2 regions of the Paenisporosarcina sp. genome follow, and region 2 is predicted to be linked to the other one. Evidence: predicted binding sites of a transcription regulator. Region 2 holds the regulator's gene; the other holds the start of a gene.
What was found. Region 2 encodes LexA, which represses DNA repair genes until DNA is damaged. Its sites were predicted from a motif close to CGAACATATGTTCG; they were not measured.
Positions count from the first base shown of each region.

Region 1: a site for LexA is predicted at 9,800-9,813, ahead of AC3EA5_RS05395 (Y-family DNA polymerase). Genes of this name have one in related genera too.

Region 1 is NZ_JBYNRN010000012.1:426,233-438,324, reverse strand. It holds gene AC3EA5_RS05440 (putative bifunctional diguanylate cyclase/phosphodiesterase) at 1-1,274, opposite strand, end outside; gene mscL (large conductance mechanosensitive channel protein MscL) at 1,376-1,753, shown strand; gene AC3EA5_RS05430 (SCO family protein) at 1,786-2,382, opposite strand; gene AC3EA5_RS05425 (DUF2621 domain-containing protein) at 2,572-3,003, shown strand; gene AC3EA5_RS05420 (CcdC family protein) at 3,042-3,542, opposite strand; gene AC3EA5_RS05415 (response regulator) at 3,589-3,963, opposite strand; gene AC3EA5_RS05410 (cytochrome c biogenesis CcdA family protein) at 4,001-4,711, opposite strand; gene AC3EA5_RS05405 (ABC transporter ATP-binding protein) at 4,834-6,612, opposite strand; gene AC3EA5_RS05400 (ABC transporter transmembrane domain-containing protein) at 6,612-8,366, opposite strand; gene AC3EA5_RS05395 (Y-family DNA polymerase) at 8,494-9,750, opposite strand; gene AC3EA5_RS05390 (TolB family protein) at 9,952-10,998, shown strand; gene AC3EA5_RS05385 (YjcZ family sporulation protein) at 11,316-11,420, shown strand; gene argH (argininosuccinate lyase) at 11,553-12,092, opposite strand, start outside.
Region 2 is NZ_JBYNRN010000034.1:91,245-103,336, reverse strand. It holds gene AC3EA5_RS12900 (hypothetical protein) at 1-220, shown strand, start outside; gene AC3EA5_RS12895 (DNA adenine methylase) at 255-1,106, shown strand; gene lexA (transcriptional repressor LexA) at 1,757-2,377, opposite strand; gene yneA (cell division suppressor protein YneA) at 2,546-2,863, shown strand; gene AC3EA5_RS12880 (YneB family resolvase-like protein) at 2,860-3,522, shown strand; gene AC3EA5_RS12875 (DUF896 domain-containing protein) at 3,591-3,824, shown strand; gene tkt (transketolase) at 3,912-5,918, shown strand; gene sirA (sporulation inhibitor of replication protein SirA) at 6,051-6,506, shown strand; gene AC3EA5_RS12860 (YneF family protein) at 6,586-6,804, shown strand; gene AC3EA5_RS12855 (alpha/beta hydrolase) at 6,832-7,764, opposite strand; gene AC3EA5_RS12850 (hydroxymethylglutaryl-CoA lyase) at 7,776-8,678, opposite strand; gene AC3EA5_RS12845 (acetyl-CoA C-acetyltransferase) at 8,761-9,948, shown strand; gene AC3EA5_RS12840 (YqkE family protein) at 9,964-10,218, shown strand; gene AC3EA5_RS12835 (aldo/keto reductase) at 10,327-11,229, opposite strand; gene AC3EA5_RS12830 (NUDIX hydrolase) at 11,300-11,848, shown strand; gene AC3EA5_RS12825 (hypothetical protein) at 11,897-12,092, shown strand, end outside.

The sequences.
Region 1 (12,092 bases), on a different contig from region 2:
ATTAAATCTAGTGGCAACTCTTCCAAATATTTAAATGAGGAATAGCCTGTACCAAAATCGTCAATTGCAATTTGAAAGCCTGCTTCACGTAACTTATTCAACGATTCCATTACAAAACTTGTGGATTCCATGATGATAGACTCCGTGATTTCGATCATTATTTGATTCGGATTTACTTTTTCGTTTATCACAATTTCAAGTAGTCGGTTTACAAATTCTAATTGATAAAACTGTCGAGAAGACACATTTACACTCATAACTATATCTTTGTAACCTTGTTTATTTAGATGCAAGAGTTGTCTGCACGAAGATTGTATGACAAATTCTCCAATTGGAACAATTAACCCTGATTCTTCTGCTATTGGAATAAATTCAGCAGGTGAAATTAACTTCTCTTTATATTTCCACCTTAATAAAGCTTCGTACCCAATTAACTCTCCACTTAAAGCGGAAATTTGTGGCTGATAGACAACAAATAATTCATTATTAGGGATAGCCATTTTTAAGCCGTTTTCTAATTCAAAGCGATTTAATGCCTTTGCTGATAAATCATTATGATAGTAAACAATGGTTCTCCCTCCTTCTGATTTAGCTTCATGAAGTGCTAATTCAGAAAAACGGATGCAATCACTTGGTACTTGGGCATCTTCTGGGTAAAAAGAGCATCCTAAACTAAAAGTTAAGCTTACTTTTTGATTGAAAATCATCATCGGCTCTTGCAATTGCATTTGTAAATTTAGTGTATGTTCTTTCACTGTATTTTTGTCGATTCCCTTTAATACTAGGATGAATTCGTCTGCTCCCCATCTAGCTAAATATGCAGCATTTTTCTTTGGTGCAATATCTGTCATACGATTTGCCATTTGTCTTAATAATTCATCCCCAAAAAGGTGACCATATTGTTCATTGAATGTTTTAAATCGATCAGCATTGATAAATAACAAACAAAATGTTTGATCTTCTTGTACTAAAAATTCTAATTTACTTTGTAAAGCAATTCGGTTATGTAATTTTGTAAGGGGATCCGTATGTAAAAATGTATGTAACTTCTTTTGAGCTTCATCAATTTCTCCCCAAGAGTATTTTAATAAATAGAGGAGTAAAAAAGATGTGAAGATAATGTAAAATAACCCTTTCATTAAAGAAAAAGATTTAAATTCAGGTACATAGTGAAACATGAATGAATCCGAAAATAAAATCCATATCGTTCCAAAAATCGCATAAATAAAGACGATTCGAAACGCATGAAACTTGTATATAGACTGATAGGTCACGAACCAATTCCTCCTATTTAAAAACCTATACTAGGTATAAAACCTTCTCTATACAATAGTATCGACATTCAGTAGACTATTCTTTAGGGGGGTGAAGAAAAATGTGGCAGGATTTTAAGAAATTTGCATTAAAAGGGAATGTCATGGATCTAGCAATCGCAGTTGTCATAGGGGCAGCATTCGGGAAAATCATTTCTTCTCTCGTTTCGGATATCATTACTCCATTACTAGGCATTGTATTAGGCGGGATTGATTTCACAAGTATTATTTGGACTGTTGGAAAATCTGAAGTATTGATCGGGAATTTTATCCAATCTGTTTTTGATTTTTTGATTATAGCCTTTGCTATTTTTATGTTTGTAAGATTACTGATGAAATTCCAACGTAAAAAAGAGGATGTTATTGAAGAAGGACCTACCATTGATGCGAAAGAAGCTTTGTTAGTTGAGATTCGTGATTTATTAAAGCAGCAAAAATAGGTTAAAAAAAGAACTGGCTTTTGCCAGTTCTTTTACTTTCCATCTTCAATTAATGCTTTCATATCAGTCACAATTTCTTCAGTAGGAACATCGCTTACACCTGAATAGCTTTTAACCACATAACCTTCTTGATTTACCAAATAAAAACTTGTACCATGAGTAACTTGATTTGTATTAGGATCATCTTGAACGATAACTTTGAAAGAGTCTCGCGCAAATTGACTCATATAATCTTGTGCGTATCCAGTTAGTAATTGCCATTTCGATTCATCTGGCACATTATACTTCGAAATGTAATCAGCTAAAACTTCTGGCGTATCTACTTCTGGATCTACACTAAATGCCACAATTTGATAATCTTCAACACCTTGTGCAATTAATTCTTCTTGCACTTCAGTCATATTCATAGTCATTGGTGGACATACTGTCTCACAATTCGTGAAAATGAAGGTTGCTAGCCAAACTTGTCCCTTTAATGTATCCAATGATACTTCTTCGCCTCTATGGGAGTCATGTTCAAAAGAGTCAATTTCCCATTCTGTTTCTGCTTTAAAACTATTTGAGTTACAACCAGTTAGTATGATGGCACTAAGAATGGTCCATGTAAGAAATTTTGTAAATCGAGTCATCATTTCGCCTCACTTTCATTCTTTCTCATCTTATCGAATGATTTTTAAGAATACAAGGAGTGAGGTTTCTTCTTTTCTAACGAATTTGTGTCGTAAGCTTTTATTTAATTTCGTTAAAAGAATATCGAGCGTGAATTTTTATCATTTACCTTCTATAATGGAAATAGAGATAATTTGAGGTGAAAATAAATGGCATTAGATGGTTGGTTTTTATGGTTTATCATATTTTGGGTATTCGTTCTCGGTGGATTATTTGCCATTGGTGGATACTTTATGTTTCGAAAATTTTTAAAGGTTCTTCCAAAAGACGATGGAAAATCGGTTTTGGATTGGGAAGAATACTATGTTGAAAAATCGCTTCATTTATGGGGAGATCAAGCCAAAGCTTTGTTAAATGAGCTCGTAACTCCTGTTCCAGATCTGTTCCGCCCTGTTGCAAAACAGAAAATAGCAGGAAAAGTTGGACAAATTGCTCTTGAAGAAAACGCTAAAACGATTGAACAAGACCACATTATCCGAGGATATATTCAAGCAACACCAAAGCGTGACCACAAATTTTTACGAAAAAAACTAAAAGAAATGCAAGTGGATATGACTCCTTACGAACATCTATTTGATTGAAAAATAAAAGCCGACCTTCAAAATCAGAAGGTCGGTTTTTATTGTGCTTGATGAAGCTTTGTCTTTTTCAACTTATTGAACTGAAGCAACATCGCAATACGCCATGGAACAATCATTCCAAATGCTAACAACCAAAACATACCGCTTAATTCACCTATATCAATAGTCGAACTTAATATCATCTTTGCAATTAGACGAAGAATTAATAAGCCGATAAGGATGAAGATAAAAGCTTTTGATTGTTTTAAATAGATGTCTCCATCTTTTATTTCGAACTTAGAAGTCCAAATGAGAACTGTAGAAAATAGTAATCCTACCCCTACTGCTTCAATAATTTGCATTGGCGGCACTCGAAAATATTCAAAAACAAACATAAGTGCACCTGTAGACATAAAAAGTGGTGGCAAAATAATTTTCTTTGCAGTTGCTGGCTTTTTCGCTGCTTTCATTCGAACTGTCATGACAATGGAACCCATTACAACTGCAATTACGGTAGACCCAATGATGAGCCATTGCGACGGTATTTGTTCAAAAAACATGTTTTTTCTCCTCTATTGCCGTTCATCGATAACAAATTCTTTTGATTTATTTTACATCAAAGTCCATCGTTACATTATTCATTACCTGTTCTAATTGAACTGGGTGGAATGGCTTGGTAATAAAATCTTTCGCACCATTTTCAAGTGCTTCTTTTAATAGACGTTGTTGGCCAAGCGCAGAAATCATGACAATTTTTGCTTCTGGATATTCGGTCGTAATCGATTTAACTGCTTCAATACCAGACATTACGGGCATGGTAATATCCATTGTCACAATATCAGGTTGCAATTCCCGATATTTTTCCACCGCTATTTTCCCATTTTCCGCTTCACCAACAACTTCAAATTGCAATTCTTTGAGCATATTTCCAATAGTGACGCGCATAAATAACGCATCATCAACAACTAAAACTCTACGCATTCTTATCACTCCAAACTATATATCTATAGTTTACGTGTTAAAAGCCTTGAAAACCACCAAAAAATGGTCCTAATAAAGTAATTAGGTATGTCATTCCATCAAAGAACAACAAAATGCCTACGGCAATCATTATATATCCACCAATTTTAACGATTTTCATATTGTGTTTTCGAATCCAATTCATACGTGTAATGAAGAAAGAAAGTACAAAGAACGGGATGGCAAAACCAAGTACATAAGAAAGCATGTACCATACGCCAGATCCTGGGTTAGCTGCACCAAGTAAAAATACAGATCCTAGAATAGGTCCAGTACATGGTGTCCAGCCTGCTGCAAAGGCCATACCAATTAAAATTGTCCCTAAATAACCAGATGGTCTGTTTTTAAATTGAACTTTCCGATCCTTCATTAAAAATTCGGGTTTGAAAACACCCACAATAATTAATCCGAATATGACAATAAAAATAGCGCCAATTTGTCTAATTAAATCTTGATACTGAATATAAGCAGTATTAACAAAATTAGTTCCAAATCCGAGTGCGATGAAAATAAATGAAAAACCTAGAAGGAAAAATAATGTATGCAAGATTCCTCGTTTTTGCAAAATTCCTCGATCAGTTTTCAATTCATCTAATGTCATACCCGTAATATATGACAAAAATGCTGGATACAAAGGCAATGTACAAGGCGATATGAAGCTTAAGAAACCCGCTCCAAATGCTAAAAATAAATTAAGATCGGTACTCATGTTAGGTCGCTCCTTTTCGTTTCTGTTCATATCGTAACAAATTATACGAGGAAAAACGTCAAAAACGCTTATGACATTTCTTTGTCCAAAAAAACAGGACACCATTTAGATGTCCTGTTCGCTTATACTTTTTCTTCAACAATGCCATTTTGTAATAAATACATCTTGTGGTACAAGCCTTTGCTTGCTAATAATTCTTGGTGACTTCCCCGCTCTACGATTTCACCTTGATGGAGAACTAAAATTAATTCTGCATCTTGAATGGTACTTAAACGATGGGCGATTGCGATAGTTGTTCGACCTAGTCGCATTTTTTCCAAACTCGACTGAATGGCAACTTCTGTTTCCGTATCAATATTAGCTGTCGCTTCATCAAGCACTAAAATCTTAGGATCGGTCGCCATTGTACGTGCAAATGCGACGAGTTGACGTTGACCACTAGAAAATGTGGAACCTCTTTCCGTTACTTTTTGTTTGTATCCGTCAGGCAGTGCGTTAATGAAAGTATCTGCTTGAACGAATTCAGCGGCAGCACGTACCTCTGCATCGGTCATGCTTTGTTTATGCAAACGAATATTGCTTTCTATATCCCCAAAGAATAAAAATGGATCTTGCAACACTAATCCCATTTTTTCGCGCATTTCTAATGTTTTAAAGTCTTTTATGGAGTGACCGTCTATTAAAATCTCACCATGTTCGTATTCATAAAAACGCATCAATAAATTGATGATGGAGCTTTTCCCGCTCCCAGTATGACCAACTAGTGCCACGGTTTCTCCTGGTTGAGCTGTAAATGAAATGTTTTTCAAGACATCTGTTTGACCATCATAAGAAAATGTCACATTTTTAAACTCGATTTTGCCTGAGTTTATTTGAGCGTTTGTATTGCCTTGTGCAGGCGATAACTCTTCTTCATCTAATAATTTGAAAACGCGTGAACCAGCAACAATCGCTTGTTGGAAAATAGATAGACGTTGCATCACTTGATTAATAGGTTCAAAGAAGCGATCAATATACGTAACGAATGCATAGATAACCCCTACTTCAATCGTATTCGTAAATGACGTAATCCCGAAGTAGCTTAGTAACATGATCAAGGCTAATGCATACACCAAATCAATTGCAGGGCGTAGTAATAGACTATCCATTTTTATATTACGTTTGCCAGCTTTCCAATGTTGTTCATTAATATCATTGAATTCATCTTTTAGCCTTGGCTCTTGTCGAAATGCTTGAATCATCGACATTCCTTGTAGAGATTCTGCTAATTTGGCATTTAATTGACTTAATCGTTCGCGTAAGTCTTGATAAAAGACCGAACTATATCGACGATACGTGACAATAATGAAAAACAAGATAGGTAACAGTAATAACGTTACAAGTGCCAATTTAACATTCAAGATAAACATGGCAATGTAGACGCCAACGACTAAGAATGCACTTTGAACAAATCCTACTAATACGCTGACGAACATATCCTTAATGGCTTCCGTGTCATTCGTTACACGAGACACTATGCTACCTGCTGGAGTTTGATCAAAATAACGCATCCCAAGGTTTTGTACCTTTGTAAAGACATCGATACGCATTTGTTGAATAATTTTTAAGGCAATTTCTTGGAACTTTAGCAATTGAAAATAGCTTATAAAAACATTACTTATTTGAATAAATATATAGGCAGCAGCTAGTCCAACAAGAGGTCCTGTTGGGAAATTTCGAACAGTCAAATAATCGTCAATAAACGTTTTAATGAGTATTGGACCGAGTACGTCACCAACAACTGTTAATCCTAATAAAAACAAAGCAAAAATAATTACTTTTTTATGTGGTTTCAAATAGGAGATCAGTCGTTTCAATATAATACTTTGATCTTTTCCAGTGAGTTTAGGCTGTTGTTCCATCAAACCTCACCCCCCATTTCCACGAGCGCTTCTAATTGCTGCAGTTGATACATCTCGTAATATCGTCCTTGTTGTTTCATTAGTTCAGCGTGAGAGCCTTTTTCGACAATCGTTCCTTCATGCATCACGATAATTTGATGTGCATGTTGAATGGCACTTAATCGATGTGCGGTAATAATCGTCGTTTCGTCTGTACGTGTTGCTTTTAAAGATTCTAAAATGGCTTCTTCCGTTTTAGCATCTACAGCTGATAAGGAATCATCTAAAATAAGTAATTCCGGTTTCATCATTAAGGCACGAGCGATGGAAATACGTTGCTTTTGTCCGCCTGATAAAGACACGCCTCTTTCTCCAACGATCGTTTCATAACCATTTGTGAATTTTAAAATATCTTCATGAATATGGGCTAATTTCGCTGCTTCGTATACCTCTTCAATTGGAGCACTTGTATTCGAAAATGCAATATTTCCTGCTACTGTTGTTGAGAATAAGAAATGATCTTGCGGCACATATCCTATTGCTGAACGAAGGCGTTCTTTTTTATAAACATTGATTGAATGGCCGCCATATGTAATTGCCCCATTGTACCCTTCAAATTCACGTAGTAATAACTTCAAAATAGCTGTTTTTCCAGAACCCGTTTTCCCGACAATACCAAGTGTCTCTCCGCGTTTAAGGGTAAAGTGGACATCTTTCAGAGCTGCTCGATCGTCGTCTGGGAATTTGAATTCTCTGATATTTACGTCTAAGTCACCTTGTGCTTTTTCATCTAAAGCATGTTCTGCGTCATCTATATCGGCTGGTTCTGCTAGTAGCGTACGGATTCGATCGTAAGAAGCACGTCCTCTTTCCACGATATTAAACAACCAACCAAATGCAAGCATCGGCCACACTAATAATCCAAGATATGCGGTGAAGGCGATTAAATCACCTATCGTCATTTCACCAGCTACTATAAATCTCGCACCAAAAAAGATAGATAAAAAGAAAGAAACCCCTACAATAGCTGAAATGGTCGGATCAAATAGAGAATCCACCTTAGCAACATGAACATTTTTTTGAACTACATCATCTGATAATTGAACAAAATCTTGAATATCTTCTTTTTCTTGACCGAATGTTTTAATTACTTTGATGCCTGATATACTTTCTTGTGCTTTATCATTTAAATTCGAAAAAGCTTCTTGGGCAAAATGAAAACGACTATGCAACAATTTCCCATAGTAATTTGTTAAATAAGCCATAATAGGCATTGGAATAAGAGCAATGAGTGTCAGTTTCCAGTTGATTGTTATCGCCATTGCAGCAATGACAAACCCACCAGTAGTTAGAGAGTCAACGAGTGTTAGAACACCCGCTCCAGCAGTTTGTTGAACTGCGGACAAATCATTCGTTGCATGTGCCATTAAATCTCCAACTCGACGTTTTTGATAAAACTGTGGTGACATGCGTGTAAAGTGACGAAATAATCTTTCTCTCAATTGGCGTGCGAGCAAGATAGCTGAACCGAAAATCATCATTCGCCAGTAATAGCGGATTACATACATAGCAATAGCTGCCGCTGCTAAAACCAAAATCCATTTGAGTAGCACTTCTCCTGTAAGAGTATTTAGTCGGATTTCATCAACAACATAGCCAATTATTTTAGGTGGCAGTAGTTGCAAAAACGCAACGACCATCAGCATGAGGATACCGATGATGTACTGTTTCTTTCTCTCTTTAAAAAACCACCCTAATTCTAAAAATACTTTCACGTTCCATTTCCCCCGCTTCTTTTTTGCAGACTAGATTAGTTTAGCAAATGTTCGGAATTTAGAGAAGATAGGAAATAGAAATTATTCGGTTTATGAAGTAATTTCTATTTCCTCGGGCATCTCTTCTTTATTCAGCCTTATGCCCACCGATAAGTTTGGCACGTGTACGTGCAGTCCCCGCATCTGTGTAAGACACAGCACGTAAAAGAGAGGCTGATCCATATTTGCTACGAATCTGATCCATGGCAGCGCCCAATTTCCTGTTGCGCCATTTCTGCACATCAAATAAACTCAGTTGCATTGAATGTTCAGGCTCAAGATTAGATAAGGTAACAGATAAACGTCTGACGGGAAGTTCCTCAAAATGTTCCGCTAGTAATTTCACGCACATATTATAAATCTTCATCGTGTCATTCGTTCCCTCTTCCATTGAACGAGAGCGGTGAAATCCTCCTCCAAATGCGTCCTTGCTATAGCCAACTCCGAGATGAACCGTTCGACCAACTTTGCCCGCCTCACGTGCTCTTCTAGCAACATCCTCCGTCATTTCTAAAACCACAGCGAGTATGTCTTCAGGTTTTCTGTAATCACGAAATAATATTTGACCTTTTCCATAACTAACTTGCCCTTCTATAATCGATGAGCCTAAATCGGATAAATCGATTCCCCAAGCATGATGATACAATTGGTTGCCCATAACCCCGAATTTCGACTCCAACTCAGCTAAACTCGAATTGGCTAAATCACCGACAGAAAAAATACCCATTCCGTTGAGGTTTTTCTCCATTCGCGGTCCTATCCCCCACATTTCGCGTAGCGGTGAAACGGGCCACAGTTTCTTTGGAACATCTTCATAGGTCCATCTTGCAAACCCTGTTTTTTTCGCTTCTATATCAAGTGCTAATTTTGACATCAACATATTGGGTCCCATGCCCATCGCAGATGGTAACTGAAACATATCTAATAAATCATCTTGTATACGTTGGATAGTCTCTTCAATCGGTCCCCACAATCGCTCTGTTCCACTTAAGTCAATAAAGCTTTCGTCTACCGAATACACATGAATCGCTTCTTTTGGTACATATTCACTAAGTAAACGCGTGATTTCCATGGAGACATCTACGAAAAAACCCATTTTAGGTTCAATTATTCGAATATCTGGATGATCAGGAATTTCAAACAGTCGTGTTCCTGTTTTTACACCAAATTCTTTTTTTAATGGTGGTGACGCAGCAAGTACGACACTTCCTTTCTGTTCTTGATTCCCAATAATCGCAATAGGTGTGTTCATCACATCTAGACCTTCATCCGCTGCCGCACAACTAGCGTAAAAACTACGCATATCTAAACAGACGATTTTTCGATCTGGATATTGCTCATACATGATGTTCTCCTCCTGCATAGAACGAATGTTCTTTTTCGAAAGTATACCCCGAACGCACGTTCTTAATCAATACATGGATAATATTTCACATCGGAATCAGAATTAAGATTTATCAAATTGACTCATTAAGAAATTAGGACAATGAAACATGTGTATGATTGCGATTAAAGGAAAAGCTATGTAAAAGAGGTGTTTGTGCTTATGAAAAAATTGGTTCAGTTGATGTTAATGTTGTCTTTAATTTTTCCAGCCATTGCCTCTGCAGAAGAGATGGCTGAAAGTGTAAAAGTAGCATTTGTTAGGGATGACTACTTATGGATTCAGTCGAATGGTAAAACAGAAAAAATAACGACTAAAAAAGCTACTTACACAGATTCGCCACAATGGTCTTTTGACGGGAGAATGCTTCTGTATCAAAAAGAAGCGATCGAACCCATTAATGAACAGACGGAAACTCAAAATGAATTGTGGGTGTATGACGTAAAGACAAAAACACACCGGAAAATATTTTATGATGGTTATAACCCTAAGTGGTCGCCTACTGAAAACATTGTTGCTTTTCAATCTGGAGGTGTATTAAACATCTCTGACTTAAAGAGTTTCTACAATATTGCTTTAGGTGTTAGTAGTTATGAATGGCAGCCAAACGGAAAAGAATTTATTGTATCTTCTAACGCGGACCTAAGACCAGATGGATGGACTCACCCTATTCTATTCACTATTTCAATCGAGGAAGGCTATCAGAATCTCAGCAGTTTGACCAAAAATGTGAAAACGTTATTTGTAATTCCAAAAGAAATAGGTAAAGAAGATGTGGAAATCCCTTCGATAATCGCTAATTCATTTGCTTTTTCACCAAGCAAGAAATGGTTATCTTTTATTGTTTCTCCTACGGCTTCGTGGTCAATGGACAGCAACATGTTATGTGTCATTTCTGTTGATGGAAAGGAATTTACCATCATGGACGAAGTAATTCTCTACGAATTCACACCTAAGTGGTCTTTTAAAAAAGATCTGCTAGGTTATATCGCTGGTGGAGGAAGAATTGTTAATGGATTCAAAAATAAGAAACTTAAAGTAGCAGAAATCCCTGGGTACGAGGCATTTAAACTCACACCAGAAAATTATGCTGAAATGGGTTTTACGTGGGTCGATGATAAATCGCTCATAGTTTCAAGGGTCAAAGAAAGTGAATGGTCTAACGATCCTGAAAAACGCCCAAATCCTCTTTATTTTTCGTTACTTTAAACAATCAAAAGCAACTTCAAATAACCACACCCCCAAAAGATCAAGGTGACTACAATCCGATTTATTTACCAGCAATAAATAAAATCACTTGGGTTAGAACAAACACTCGTATGGCGAGTAATCAAGATTTATGGAAAGCAGATATAACTGGTGAACACGCAGAAATATGGATTCGTAACGTAGAGTCTTATGCTTTCTTTCCGTCCAATTAAATTTATTATTTAAGTTTATTTTCACTTTTATCCGCTAATCTCCCATGCCCTCCAGTATTCCTTTCATAATCTAACAATAAGTTCGAACTGAAAGGAGGGAAAGTCATGGGAGGTTATGGCGGATGTTACAACAATGACAACAGTAATACATTCGTTTTGATTGTTGTATTGTTTATCTTGTTGATTATTGTCGGTGCAACATTTTTATAATAAGCAGCTCATAGGTTAGCCCCTTTCTAGCAACATGAGTAAAAAATAGAGTGCTTCCCCTGGCACTCTATTTCTGTTTTATAGGCGAAAAAATCCCACCAGTTAGCACACACTAACTTAGTGGGACAATCTTTACATCAATTTCTTTCCTTTTTCGATTTGAATTCGTACTTGGTCAAACCCTGTTCCACCTTCAGAATTACGACGTTTTACAGCAGCCATTGGTGAAAGCACGTCGTAAACATCCTCTTCAATTAAGTGGCTTGCATCTACAAGGTCCGAAAGTGGCAAATCAAGTAAATAGATACCTCTCTGAATACATAGAAACACAAGCTTGCCGGTAACTTCATGTGCTTCTCTAAAAGGCATCCCTTTCGTTGCTAAATAATCAGCCAGTTCGGTTGCATTTGAAAAATCTTGATGAACAGCGGCATGCAACTTTCCTGTATGAACAGTCATCGTCCGGACCATTCCTTCAAAAATCTTTAAAGAACCAAGGAGCGTTTGAACCGTATCAAACATTCCCTCTTTGTCTTCTTGCATATCTTTGTTATACGTAAGGGGTAAACCTTTTAGCGTAGTCAGCAAGCTAAATAGATTGCCATATACGCGACCCGTTTTGCCGCGAATTAGTTCGGCCATATCCGGGTTTTTCTTTTGGGGCATGATACT
Region 2 (12,092 bases):
AACGACTGATAATAACGGGAATTTTAAGAATTTACAAAAACAAAATGGTGTTATCAGCAGAATAATAAATGAATCCAACTCAAAGAGGGATCAAGATGAGCTAAATATGGTAACACACGGAAATTACCGTTTCCCTTCAAAAGTTGCTCTTCTAGAGATAGAAAGAAGATGGTTTGATGCAATTGCAATCATGATTGGAGAAATAAATGGCCATAAATAATTCATTGATGTAAAATAGAATTCGAGGTGATATTATGGCAAATTTATCCCCGCTTAGATATCCTGGTGGAAAAGATAAAACTTATAATTATGTTAGACATTTGGTACAACTTAATAATATTAATACTTATATAGAGCCATTTGCAGGTGGGGCAGCCGTTGCAATCAGGCTTTTGATTAATAATGATGTAGATAAAATAATAATTAATGATTTTGATAGAAGTATTTATGCATTGTGGAATACTATCCTAACAAATCCACAGGAATTAATCAGTTTGATAGAGTCTACTCCAGTAACAATGGACGAATGGTATAAACAAAGAGCAATACAAGACCGAAAACATTACGTTGATGAATTGAGCTTAGCCTTTTCGACATTATTTTTAAATCGTACAAATAGATCTGGAATAATTAAGGCTGGAGTAATTGGTGGAAAAAATCAAAACGGCAATTATAAAATGGATTGTCGATTTAATAAAATAAGTATAATCGAAAAAATTTATACTATTTCTAAATACTCAGATAAAATAAAAGTTTGTAATTATGATGCTTTGGAATTTATTGAGAAGGAAATAAAGTACACCCATAAGTCTTTAACATTTTTTGATCCGCCATATTACTGCAAAGGGCCAGATTTATATACCAATTTTTATGAACATCAAGACCATGTTGAATTGGCAAAAAAAATTAAATCAAGGATGTTAAATAAATACTGGATATTAACCTATGATGTAGCAACTGAAATTGAAAGGCTTTATTATAAAAACGACCATAAGAAATATTATCTTAATTATTCAATCGCTACTCCATCAAAAGGACAAGAGTTTATGTTCTTTTCTAAAAAAATAAATATGGGCCTAATAGATACTTTTTTGAATATCGTCTAAAAATAGCTCGCTTTTGGCATCTCAAATGAGGTGCTATTTTTTAATTGTTGCACAAAGAACAGGTGTTCGCATGTAATAAGTTAAAAATTCTTATCATTGGGAGGATTAATGTGAATGAGTCTATTACCCCATGAATAACCCCCCGCGTTCTCCCCAATAATATTAAAAGCTTACGTAATTATACACTAGAGTAAATTAAGAATACGAAAAAAAAGTGGATTTAATTAATGTAAATAAGCATATATAAAGTTAGAACATGTTCCGCACATCTGTACACCCATGGGAACGCGAGCAGTATTTGAAAATGTATTAATAAAGAAAGAGATGAAGCGAAATCGCTTCATCTCTTTTTTGTTCTTGATTATTAAAGATGAAATTAGAAAGTAATGAAGGTCATATGAATGCATCACCGAGGAAATCCAATCTATTACGACTAATCATGAAAACGTATCAAAATAAAGAGACCCAATCAACATCCCAGAAGGGTGGTTGATTGGGTCTCTTTCCACAAAAAAATAATATTGGCTGACTGAGGATGAAAATGTCAGTCAGCATGATATCGGCTCGTTAATACTATAGCATTTTTATCTCGTAAATTCAATAGAGATTAATAAAAAACCATCTCCTTTAAAGGTAGATGGTTTGATGTATTAATGAATATGTCGGTATACGCCAACTACTTTACCTAAAATAGATACTTGATTCACGATAATAGGTTCCATAGATGAGTTTTCAGGCTGTAATCGGAAATACGATTTTTCTTTGAAGAAGCGTTTAACAGTAGCTTCGTCATCCTCTGTCATAGCAACGACGATTTCCCCGTTATTAGCTGATTGTTGTTGTTTTACGACAACATAATCTCCATTTAATATTCCTGCTTCAATCATACTATCTCCCATGATTTCAAGCATAAATAAGTTATCTTCTGTTGATCCAAATGTATTCGGCAGAGGGAAGAACTCTTCTATGTTTTCAATCGCTGTAATAGGTAAACCAGCAGTAACTTTACCGATAAGTGGGACGTGTAGAACACTTGGGCTTAACGAAGCGAATTCATCTAAATCTAGTATTTCAATTGCTCTAGGTTTTGTTGGATCTCGACGTATGAGACCTTTACTTTCTAATCGAGCTAAATGCCCATGAACTGTAGAACTAGAAGCTAAACCAACAGCTTCACCAATTTCTCTAACGGAAGGCGGATACCCTTTTTTACGTACCTCATCTTTAATGAAAGTTAAAATATCTTCTTGACGCTTAGATACTTTTTTCAACTGGTTCACCTCTTTTGTCTATAATAATGTCTTTAACTAAAGATAGTATATCAATTCAGAATGAAAAATGCAAACATAGGTTCTAATTATTTGTTGACAAGAAACAAGTGTTCGGTTTATAGTTAATTTATAAATTACGAACACACATTCTGTTTGGAGGGATTTACAATGATATGGATAAAAAATAATCAATTTATTACTTTGCTAATAGGTGTGGTATTTGTTTGTTCAATCTTATTTGTAACGAATATAGTAGAAACTAATGAAACATATAATGAAATTTTTATTAATGACGGTGATACTCTTTGGTCATTGTCTGATCAATATAGAGGAAAGATTCCTAAAGAAGCATGGATTGCGGAAGTAATGGCTGCTAATCATTTACCTACTCAAATGATTCAAACTGGTGATGTTTTAAAAATTCCTGAAACCTTACATCAATATGCTCCAGATCATGGTGTTGAATTAGCTGGTGAAACTGAATGAACAATTCAGTGAAAACAGCAGTTATATATTCACGTGTTAGTACGGATAAAGAGACGCAAGAAAAATCCTTAATTAGACAAGAAGAAGAATTAAGGATATTTGCAGCAGACAATAATTACTTTGTAAAAGAAACATTCTCAGATCAACACAGTGGCTATTCTGTTGAAAGAGAAGGCTTGCTTGAAATGTTAGATTACGTAAAGGAACATAGCATTTCAGTTGTTTGCATTCAAGACGAGACTCGACTCGGGAGAGGTAACTCTAGAATGGCTGTTTTGCATTTATTAAAGAAAACGAATGTACAAGTTGTTTCAATAAATGATGGTGGTTCACTGCAAATGAACGAGATGGACTCGATGATGCTAGAGATATTGGCATTAGTTGAGGAATATCAACGTAAGCTTCATAACGCTAAAATTAGAAGAGGAATGAAGCGAGCTGTTACTCATGGTTTCAAACCTGAGAAGAACTTAAAAAATCAAGGCAATCCAGAAGGTAGAGAAAGAAAAGATATCCCAATCCAAGAAATTGTAAATCTTCGAAAGAATGGGTTAACATATGAAGAAATTGCGTCAACACTTAGAGGGTTTGGATACTCGGTTAGTAAAGCAACTGTTCATCGTCGATATATTGAATATTCCGAAAGACTTGAAGGCTAAATGCTTGCGCTTCAAGTCTTTTTTGCATACCTTTAATAAAGGTTAATTTAAGAAAGGCGTGAATATTTATGTTATCACCGGAAAAACTCCAAAGAATCAATGAACTATCTAAAAAGTCAAAAACAAGCGGCTTAACAATGGAAGAAGCTAAGGAACAAACGAATCTCCGAAAAGAATATCTAGAAACTTTTAGATCTACAATGAGAGATACGATTGAACATGTTAAAGTTATTGATCCTGAAGGCAATGATGTGACACCTGATAAAGTAAAAGCAACAAAATCTAAAAAGTTTTTAAATTAATCAACATCTCAGTTAGCATTGTCAGCATGCTCAAAGTTGACTACACTAAGAGAAGAAGAAAACTTAGTTTCAGAAAGGGTGTCGTTTATGACTCAACAAGCAGATCAGTTAGCTATTAATACTATTCGTACGTTATCCATTGATGCAATCGAAAAAGCAAATTCAGGTCATCCAGGTTTACCTATGGGTGCTGCACCAATGGCTTATACCCTTTGGACAAAACATTTACGTCATAATCCTGAAAATCCAACATGGTTTAATCGTGACCGATTTGTTCTTTCTGCTGGTCATGGTTCAATGTTGCTATATAGTTTATTGCACCTAGGTGGGTACGACTTACCGATGGAAGAAATTAAAAATTTCCGTCAGTGGAATTCTAAGACTCCAGGACATCCTGAAGTTGGACATACTTCTGGAGTTGAAGCGACAACTGGTCCTTTAGGGCAAGGTATTGCTATGTCTGTAGGTATGGCAATGGCCGAGAGACACTTGGCTGCTGTATATAACAAACCAAACCATCAAGTGGTTGACCATTACACATATGCTTTATGTGGTGACGGTGATTTGATGGAAGGTGTTGCAGCAGAAGCTATTTCTCTTGCAGGGCATTTAGAATTAGATAAACTGATTGTATTATATGATAGTAATGATATTTCATTAGATGGTGATTTAAATAAATCGTTCTCTGAAAAGATTCAAAAACGTTTTGAGTCAAACGGTTGGAATTATATACATGTAGCTGATGGAAATTCGATTGAAGATTTAAATAACGCAATTGAATCAGCGAAAAACCATAAAGGTCAACCAACTTTAATTGAAGTTAAAACAATTATTGGATTTGGTTCGCCAAATAAATCTGGGAAATCAGATGTTCATGGTGCGCCATTAGGGAAAGATGAGATTTTATTAACGAAAGAAGGGTACAAATGGACTTTTGAAGAAGACTTCCATGTACCTGATGAAGTTTACGCTACATTCAAAGAAGCTGCCCAAAAATTAGGCGGCGACAATGAAGCTTCATGGAATGCTTCATTTGATGCATACAAATCAGAGTTCCCTGAATTAGCAGCTCAATTACAATTAGCGATTAAAGGGGATTTACCTGAAAACTACGATTCCGAGTTCCCAGTATTCGAAGTTGGAACTTCTCATGCTACACGTTCGACATCTGGAGATGCTTTAAATGCAATTGCCAAAACTGTCCCTTCTTTGTTCGGTGGTAGTGCAGATTTAGCTGGTTCAAACAAAACAAATCTTAAAAATGCTGGTGATTTCTCAGCAAGTTCGTATGAAGGCCGTAACATCTGGTTTGGCGTTCGTGAATTTGCGATGGGTGCAGCTTTAAATGGTATGGCACTTCATGGTGGGTTACGTGTATTTGGTGGAACATTCTTTGTCTTTAGTGACTATGTTCGCCCAGCTATTCGTTTGTCTGCATTAATGGGATTACCTGTTACTTATGTGTTTACACACGATAGTATAGCTGTTGGTGAAGATGGTCCTACGCATGAGCCAGTAGAACAACTGGCTTCATTACGTGCAATGCCAAATCTATCCGTTATTCGCCCTGCTGATGGTAACGAATCGAATGAAGCATGGAAACTTGCCATTTCTTCGAAGGATATGCCGACAGCACTTATCCTTTCACGTCAAAACTTGCCTATACTTGAACATAGTGCGGCATTAGCTAAAGAAGGGGTTGCTAGAGGAGCATATGTTGTTTCACCAGCATCTAAAGAAGAAGCGGATGCGTTAATTCTAGCGACAGGTTCTGAAGTTTCGTTAGCAGTAGATGCTCAAAAACAATTAGCGAAAGATGGAATTGATGTTGCTGTTGTTTCAATGCCTTCTTGGGATCGCTTTGAAAAACAAGATGCTGAATATAAAAATTCGGTACTTCCGAAAACAATTAAGAAGCGCCTTGCAATTGAAATGGGAACGCCATTTGGTTGGGAACGCTACTCTGGTGATGAGGGAAGTATTTTAGCTATTAATCGATTTGGGGCAAGTGCTCCGGGAGAAATAGTGATGAAAGAATTTGGTTTCTCAGTTGAAAATGTTGTAGCTCGTGTGAAATCGTTAATGAATAAATAGTAAAAACAAGTAATGGCTAAATTTCGCCATTACTTGTTTTTTTTCGCTGAAAATAGTAACAAACAGCTTACTCCGTTCGACAGAATATTCTTGAAGTATCCTTTATACTATTGAAAAAACGGGGGAATGAATATGCGCACATATAAAATAATTCATATCAAAAAAGAATATCAATCCTTTGTCATTGGTAGAGAGAAAATGTTGCATGAATTACTGTTTGATGAATCGCATTTCGTTACGGAAGAGCCTGAAGAGTTAAAATTTGTTTGTGAAAGCTTAAATACGAAGAACATGAAAGAATGTATTCAAGAACGTTTGCAACGCGTATTTACGAATATGACACTTAATCAGGATCACATCTTTTTTGAGCACCCTGTAAAGGGGTCGATCGAGATGTCCTTTTCCCCTTATTATTTACACGTGAGTTGTGAAGGTTCACAAATGTTAGATTTAGATCTATTTGCTGGTTTGTCAGATACATGTGATTGTTACTTAGCATTCCAGCAAGAACAGAATGCATTTGGGTGGCTAAAACCAATTAAAATTGATTCATTGCATTCGTTTTCAGAAATTCTAGACTTCGTATAGAAAGATTATGTGTTTTACTGTATAATCCTTCATGGAGATAACTTCTCAGTGGAACTTTCAAGAAGGAGGATATGAAATTATGGAATTATGGTTAGCTATAACTTTAATTGTTGTTGCATTAGCAGCTGGAGTTGCAATTGGTTTCTTTGCTGCTCGTCAATATATGATGAAGTATTTAAAAGATAACCCACCGGTTAACGAGCAAATGCTTCGCATGATGATGGCTCAAATGGGTCGTAAACCGTCTGAAAAACAAGTAAAACAAATGATGAATCAAATGAATAAAATGCAAAAATAAAAACAGCACTCCTTTGTGAGTGCTGTTTTATTTAATTGGCAACAAATCATACGTATATAAAAAATCTGCTACTGTTTGTTCATATTCTTCAGGGTTTTGATTAAATGATTGCGCATGTGGACCATTATCAAATAGTTTTAATTGTTTTGGACCATTTTTCAGTTCGTATAATTCTTTTGTCATTTCCGGCAAAATGAAATCATCTGGAACGCTATGAATGAATAAGACCGGTTTTTCAATATGTTTAACCGCTTCACGAGGGGATACAAGTCTCATTGAATAACCATCTCGAACTCGTAAGAAAACATCGGCTAATTTAATGGCATATCGCGTACGTAAAGGGGTTTCTTTTTTCATTAAATACAGCAATTGATCAGTGAAGTCTGAAAAAGCACAATCCGAAATGTAGAAATGGGCATGATCTTCAACTGTTCCAGCATACAAAATAGTTGTAGCTGCTCCCATAGATTCTCCATGTATCCCGATAATAGCTTCTTCGCCAGCATAATCGTGAACAGCATTAACAACAGCTTGTAAATCCATTTTTTCATAATGGCCAAAACTCGTTGTTTTACCGCCAGAATCCCCATGCCGTCTATGATCATAAACCACCGAATTAAAACCTAATCTTTCAAACAACCTTGCATATTTAACTGAATTTATTTTATTCTCAGTAACACCGTGGCAAATGACGACAAAATTAGTTGTTTTCAGAGGTTCTAGAAAAATCGCTTTTATCGGATACCCGTTTGGACTGTCAATCCACTTTTCTGTTTTCTGAACGGTATTAAACCACACTTCATCAAATCGCTTCGCAGTTATTTCACGATCAAGAATAAATGCATCATCTTTTTTCTTTAAATACATGAGACGATTCGTGAAAATAAAACCAAAAATCGCCGCACTGGCCGTAAAGATACTCCACAGAATACTCGTAACCCAAAGAATGCGACGCTTCATAATAATTCCTCCTATGAATGATTTATGGCAAACAGTCGATACATACCTGTGTCGATTGGTCTAGAAACATGAGGCTCTATTATTGAAACTGCTTTACATAATTGATTTAAATCGATTCCTGTCTCTATATTCATTGTATGCAACATGTTAACAACATCTTCCGTTGCCACATTTCCTGTTGCGCCTGGAGCGAATGGACAGCCGCCAAGACCTCCAGCAGATGTATCAAATCTCGTGATTCCAGCTTGTAAAGCAGCGAAAATATTAGCTAAGCCCATTTTACGTGTATCGTGAAAATGTGCGGTCATCAATACATTTGGCAAAAGCTCAGCTAATTTAGAAAATAGTTGGTAACTCTCTACTGGATTAGCCATACCTATAGTATCTGCAACGCTTAGCTCGTCAACACCCCATGAAGCGAACTCTTTACATAATGCTATTGTATCTGCTTCATTTATTTTTCCTTCATAAGGACAATAAAAAGCAGTAGAGATACAAGCTCGGATAAAAATTCCTTGTTCTTTTAATTTCGTTATGACCGGTTTTAAATCCTGCATGCTTTGTTCAGTCGTTTTGTTAATGTTTTTTAAGTTAAAGGTATTGCTCACACCGACAAATACAGCAAGGGAATCAGCACCAACTTCAAGCGCACGTTCTATTCCTTTTTCGTTTGGTGTTAGAACAATTTGTCGCCCTTTTTTTGAACTAAGTTGAACAATTTGAGAAGAATCAGCCATTTGTGGTACCCATTTTGGAGATACAAATGATGTGATTTCCATTTCTTGAATGCCTGCGTCTTGTAAAGAATGTATGAATTCTAATTTTGTCTCTGTCGATACTTGATTTTTTTCATTTTGAAGCCCATCACGCGGACCTACCTCGATAATTGTCACATTGTTTGGTAAACTAAACATATCATCCCTCCTACCTCTATTGTAATGATGGGATGGTGTCTCTAGCAAATATATTTTACATAAGGGTTGAAGGAGGATTTTCATGTCGACAAAAGAAGTTGTAATTGTCAGTGCAGTTCGTACAGCAATCGGTTCATTTCAAGGGTCACTTAAAGATGTGCCTGCTACAAAATTAGGTGCACTTGTAATAAAAGAAGCGTTAGTAAAAGCAGGAATTGAACCAAAACAAGTAAGCGAAGTTATTATGGGGAATGTTCTTCAAGCCGGGCTTGGACAAAATCCTGCTCGTCAAGCATCCATTTTTGCAGGTTTACCCGATACAGTGCCATCCATGACGATAAACAAAGTATGTGGATCGGGTCTTAAAGCAATTCATTTAGCGACACAAGCGATTGTATCGGGAGATTCTGATATCGTTGTTGCGGGTGGTATGGAGAATATGAGTCAAGCTCCTTACCTGTTAAAAAATGCTCGTGAAGGTTTCCGTATGGGCGATCAAAAAGTCGTAGATAGTATGATTTCTGACGGATTATGGTGTGCGTTTAATGATTACCATATGGGAATTACAGCTGAAAATTTATGTGACCGTTACGGAATTTCTCGTGAAGAACAAGATGAGTTTTCAGCTCGCTCTCAACAACGAGCTGTGAAGGCGATCGAAGCAGGTAAATTTAAAGAAGAAATCGTTCCTGTAGAAATCCCACAACGCAAAGGTGACCCAATTATTTTTGATACAGATGAGTATGTGAAACAAGGATCGACGGCTGAAAAACTGGGTGGTTTACGACCTGCATTTAAAAAAGAAGGCAGTGTAACAGCTGGTAATGCATCTGGTATCAACGACGGTGCAGCTGCTGTTGTGGTTATGTCAAAAGAAAAAGCTGATGAACTAGGATTAACTCCATTAGCGACAATTATTGCAAATGCCTCAGCAGGAGTTGATCCATCAGTAATGGGTATTGGACCAGTTCAAGCAGTCAAAAATGTTTTCCAAAAATCCGGATTATCGATGGCTGATATGGATTTAGTGGAAGCCAATGAAGCTTTCGCTGCTCAGTCTATTGCAGTTGACCGAGAATTATCATTTAATCATGAAAAATTGAACGTCAATGGTGGAGCTATTGCTCTTGGGCATCCAATCGGAGCAAGTGGTACTCGTATTTTCGTTTCACTTTTACATGAAATGATTAAACAAGATGCTAAAACTGGACTAGCTACGCTTTGTATCGGTGGCGGTCAAGGAGTGGCAACAATTATTAAAAGACCTTAAGTAGTAGGTGAGAACATGGCGAAAAAGAAACAACAAAAACGAAATCAATCTTCACCTTCATCACAGAAGCCAAAAGAATCATATTCGGAACATTTAAATATGGATGTTTTAGAGAAACTCAAATTGGCTAAGAAAGAATTGCAGGAAGCAGAAAAATTAAAAGAAGAAGAACGTGAAGCTCAATTGCAATTTGAACGAGTACAACGTGAAAAGAATAAATCCTTCGAAGAATTACTAGACGATTACGGTATGAAGGGCAATAAGTATTAGAAATATAGTGCAAAGAGCGAATCAAAGTGATAACTTCACTTTGATTCGCTCTTCTTTTTTAAAATAAACGCATGCTTCTAGTAGAAACAAAAGTAATTGAAAATATGTTTAATCTCGATGCTCGTTATAGACATCCTGTTTTAATAAATGGGAGACTTCCAGCAAACGCTCGTCGGAGACAGTTCTTTTATAAGCTCGAATTGTTTCGTTTAATTGATCTACCGAACTTGCACCTGCTAGAATGCTCGAAATTTGTGAGTTTTTTAGAACAAAGGCTGTAGCTTCTGAATGCAAATCTATTGAGTCACTTTGTAATTGCTGAAGCATTTCTAACAACTCTGCTTTAGAATACGTCCCATACCCCTCAGAAGAAGATGCCCGTGTAATTGCTTCATCTGTTAATAAACCTTTTGCAAGCGAACCACGAGTAACCACTGAAGCACCATAAGAAGAAATCGTTTCAAACCACTCTTCAGGTCGACGGTCAAGCATACTATATTGCATCATGACGGAGGAAGCATGACTATTCTCTAAAAAGTGTTTAATGACATTCGGTCGAATCGATGAAATTCCATATGCATGGATAAGACCTTCTTTTTTTAACTCTTCAAATGCATCAATTGCTTCATTCAAGTTATCATCCATTGTTCCGCCATGAAGTTGGTACAAATCCATGTAATCAGTTTGCAATCGCATTAAGCTCTCTTTAACTTGGTTTTTGATATATATCTTTGATGAATCCCAAGACCAGCTCGACCCATCAGAATTCCATTTGTTGCCGACTTTTGTAGCTAGAATAACTTGATCTCGTACTCCTTTTAAAGAGTGGCCGACTACTTCTTCATTCTTTCCTCGATCGTATAAATCTGCCGTATCAAAATAGGAAATGCCTTGATCAATTGCAGCATCTACTATGTATTTAGCTGCCTTCATATCAGTCGGTAAGGACATACAACCTAAACCGATTTCTGAAACATATATACCACTATTACCTAATTCTCGTTTCTTCATTAAGCATCCTCCTCATGTCATTCATGGTACAATTACGCTACTGATTAGTAAAACAGAAAGGATGATACATATGAAAAAATACGAAGAAAAATCAATTACATCCACCCCGATATATGATGGGAAAGTAATATCCTTGCGAGTTGATGAGGTTTCATTGCCAAATGGAAAAACGTCAAAAAGAGAGCTAATTAAACATCCAGGGGCTGTTGCAATCATTCCCATAACGGACGAGGGTAAAATTCTTTTAGTGCATCAATATAGGAAAGCCCTTGAACGTTCAATTATTGAAACGCCAGCTGGTAAATTAGAAGCTGGTGAATCACCTGAGGTTACTGCACGAAGAGAATTAGAAGAGGAGACAGGATTCGGCTGCCACAAATTGACGTATATTCAAAGCTTTGCAACTTCACCAGGATTTGCAGATGAAATTATTCATTTGTTTGTAGCTGAAGATTTGTATGTTCCTGAAGAAAAAGCACAACTTGATGAAGATGAATTCTTGGATGTTCTCCATACATCTATCGAAGAAGCAGAAAAAATGATGGCGAATGGTGAAATCTATGATGCCAAAACTGCTTTTAGTATTTTGTGGACAAAAGAATATTTACGAAATAAATAAGGTAGGACATGCATACATTACTCTATCGAGAAAGGTAGGTGGGTAATGTTGAACCGTTCTTTTCCTCTTATTTATTTACTAGGATTATTGGTTGTTGGTTATCTAGGTGGGCTATGGCTATTTTCGCATATGCCAAATGAACAAGTGAATCAGTTGATTAAGTGGATGGATCCTAGAATCTTGGATGATAAAGTACCAAGTAAGTTATCGTCTATCCTTCCTCAATTAGTATCCATTTTTCTGC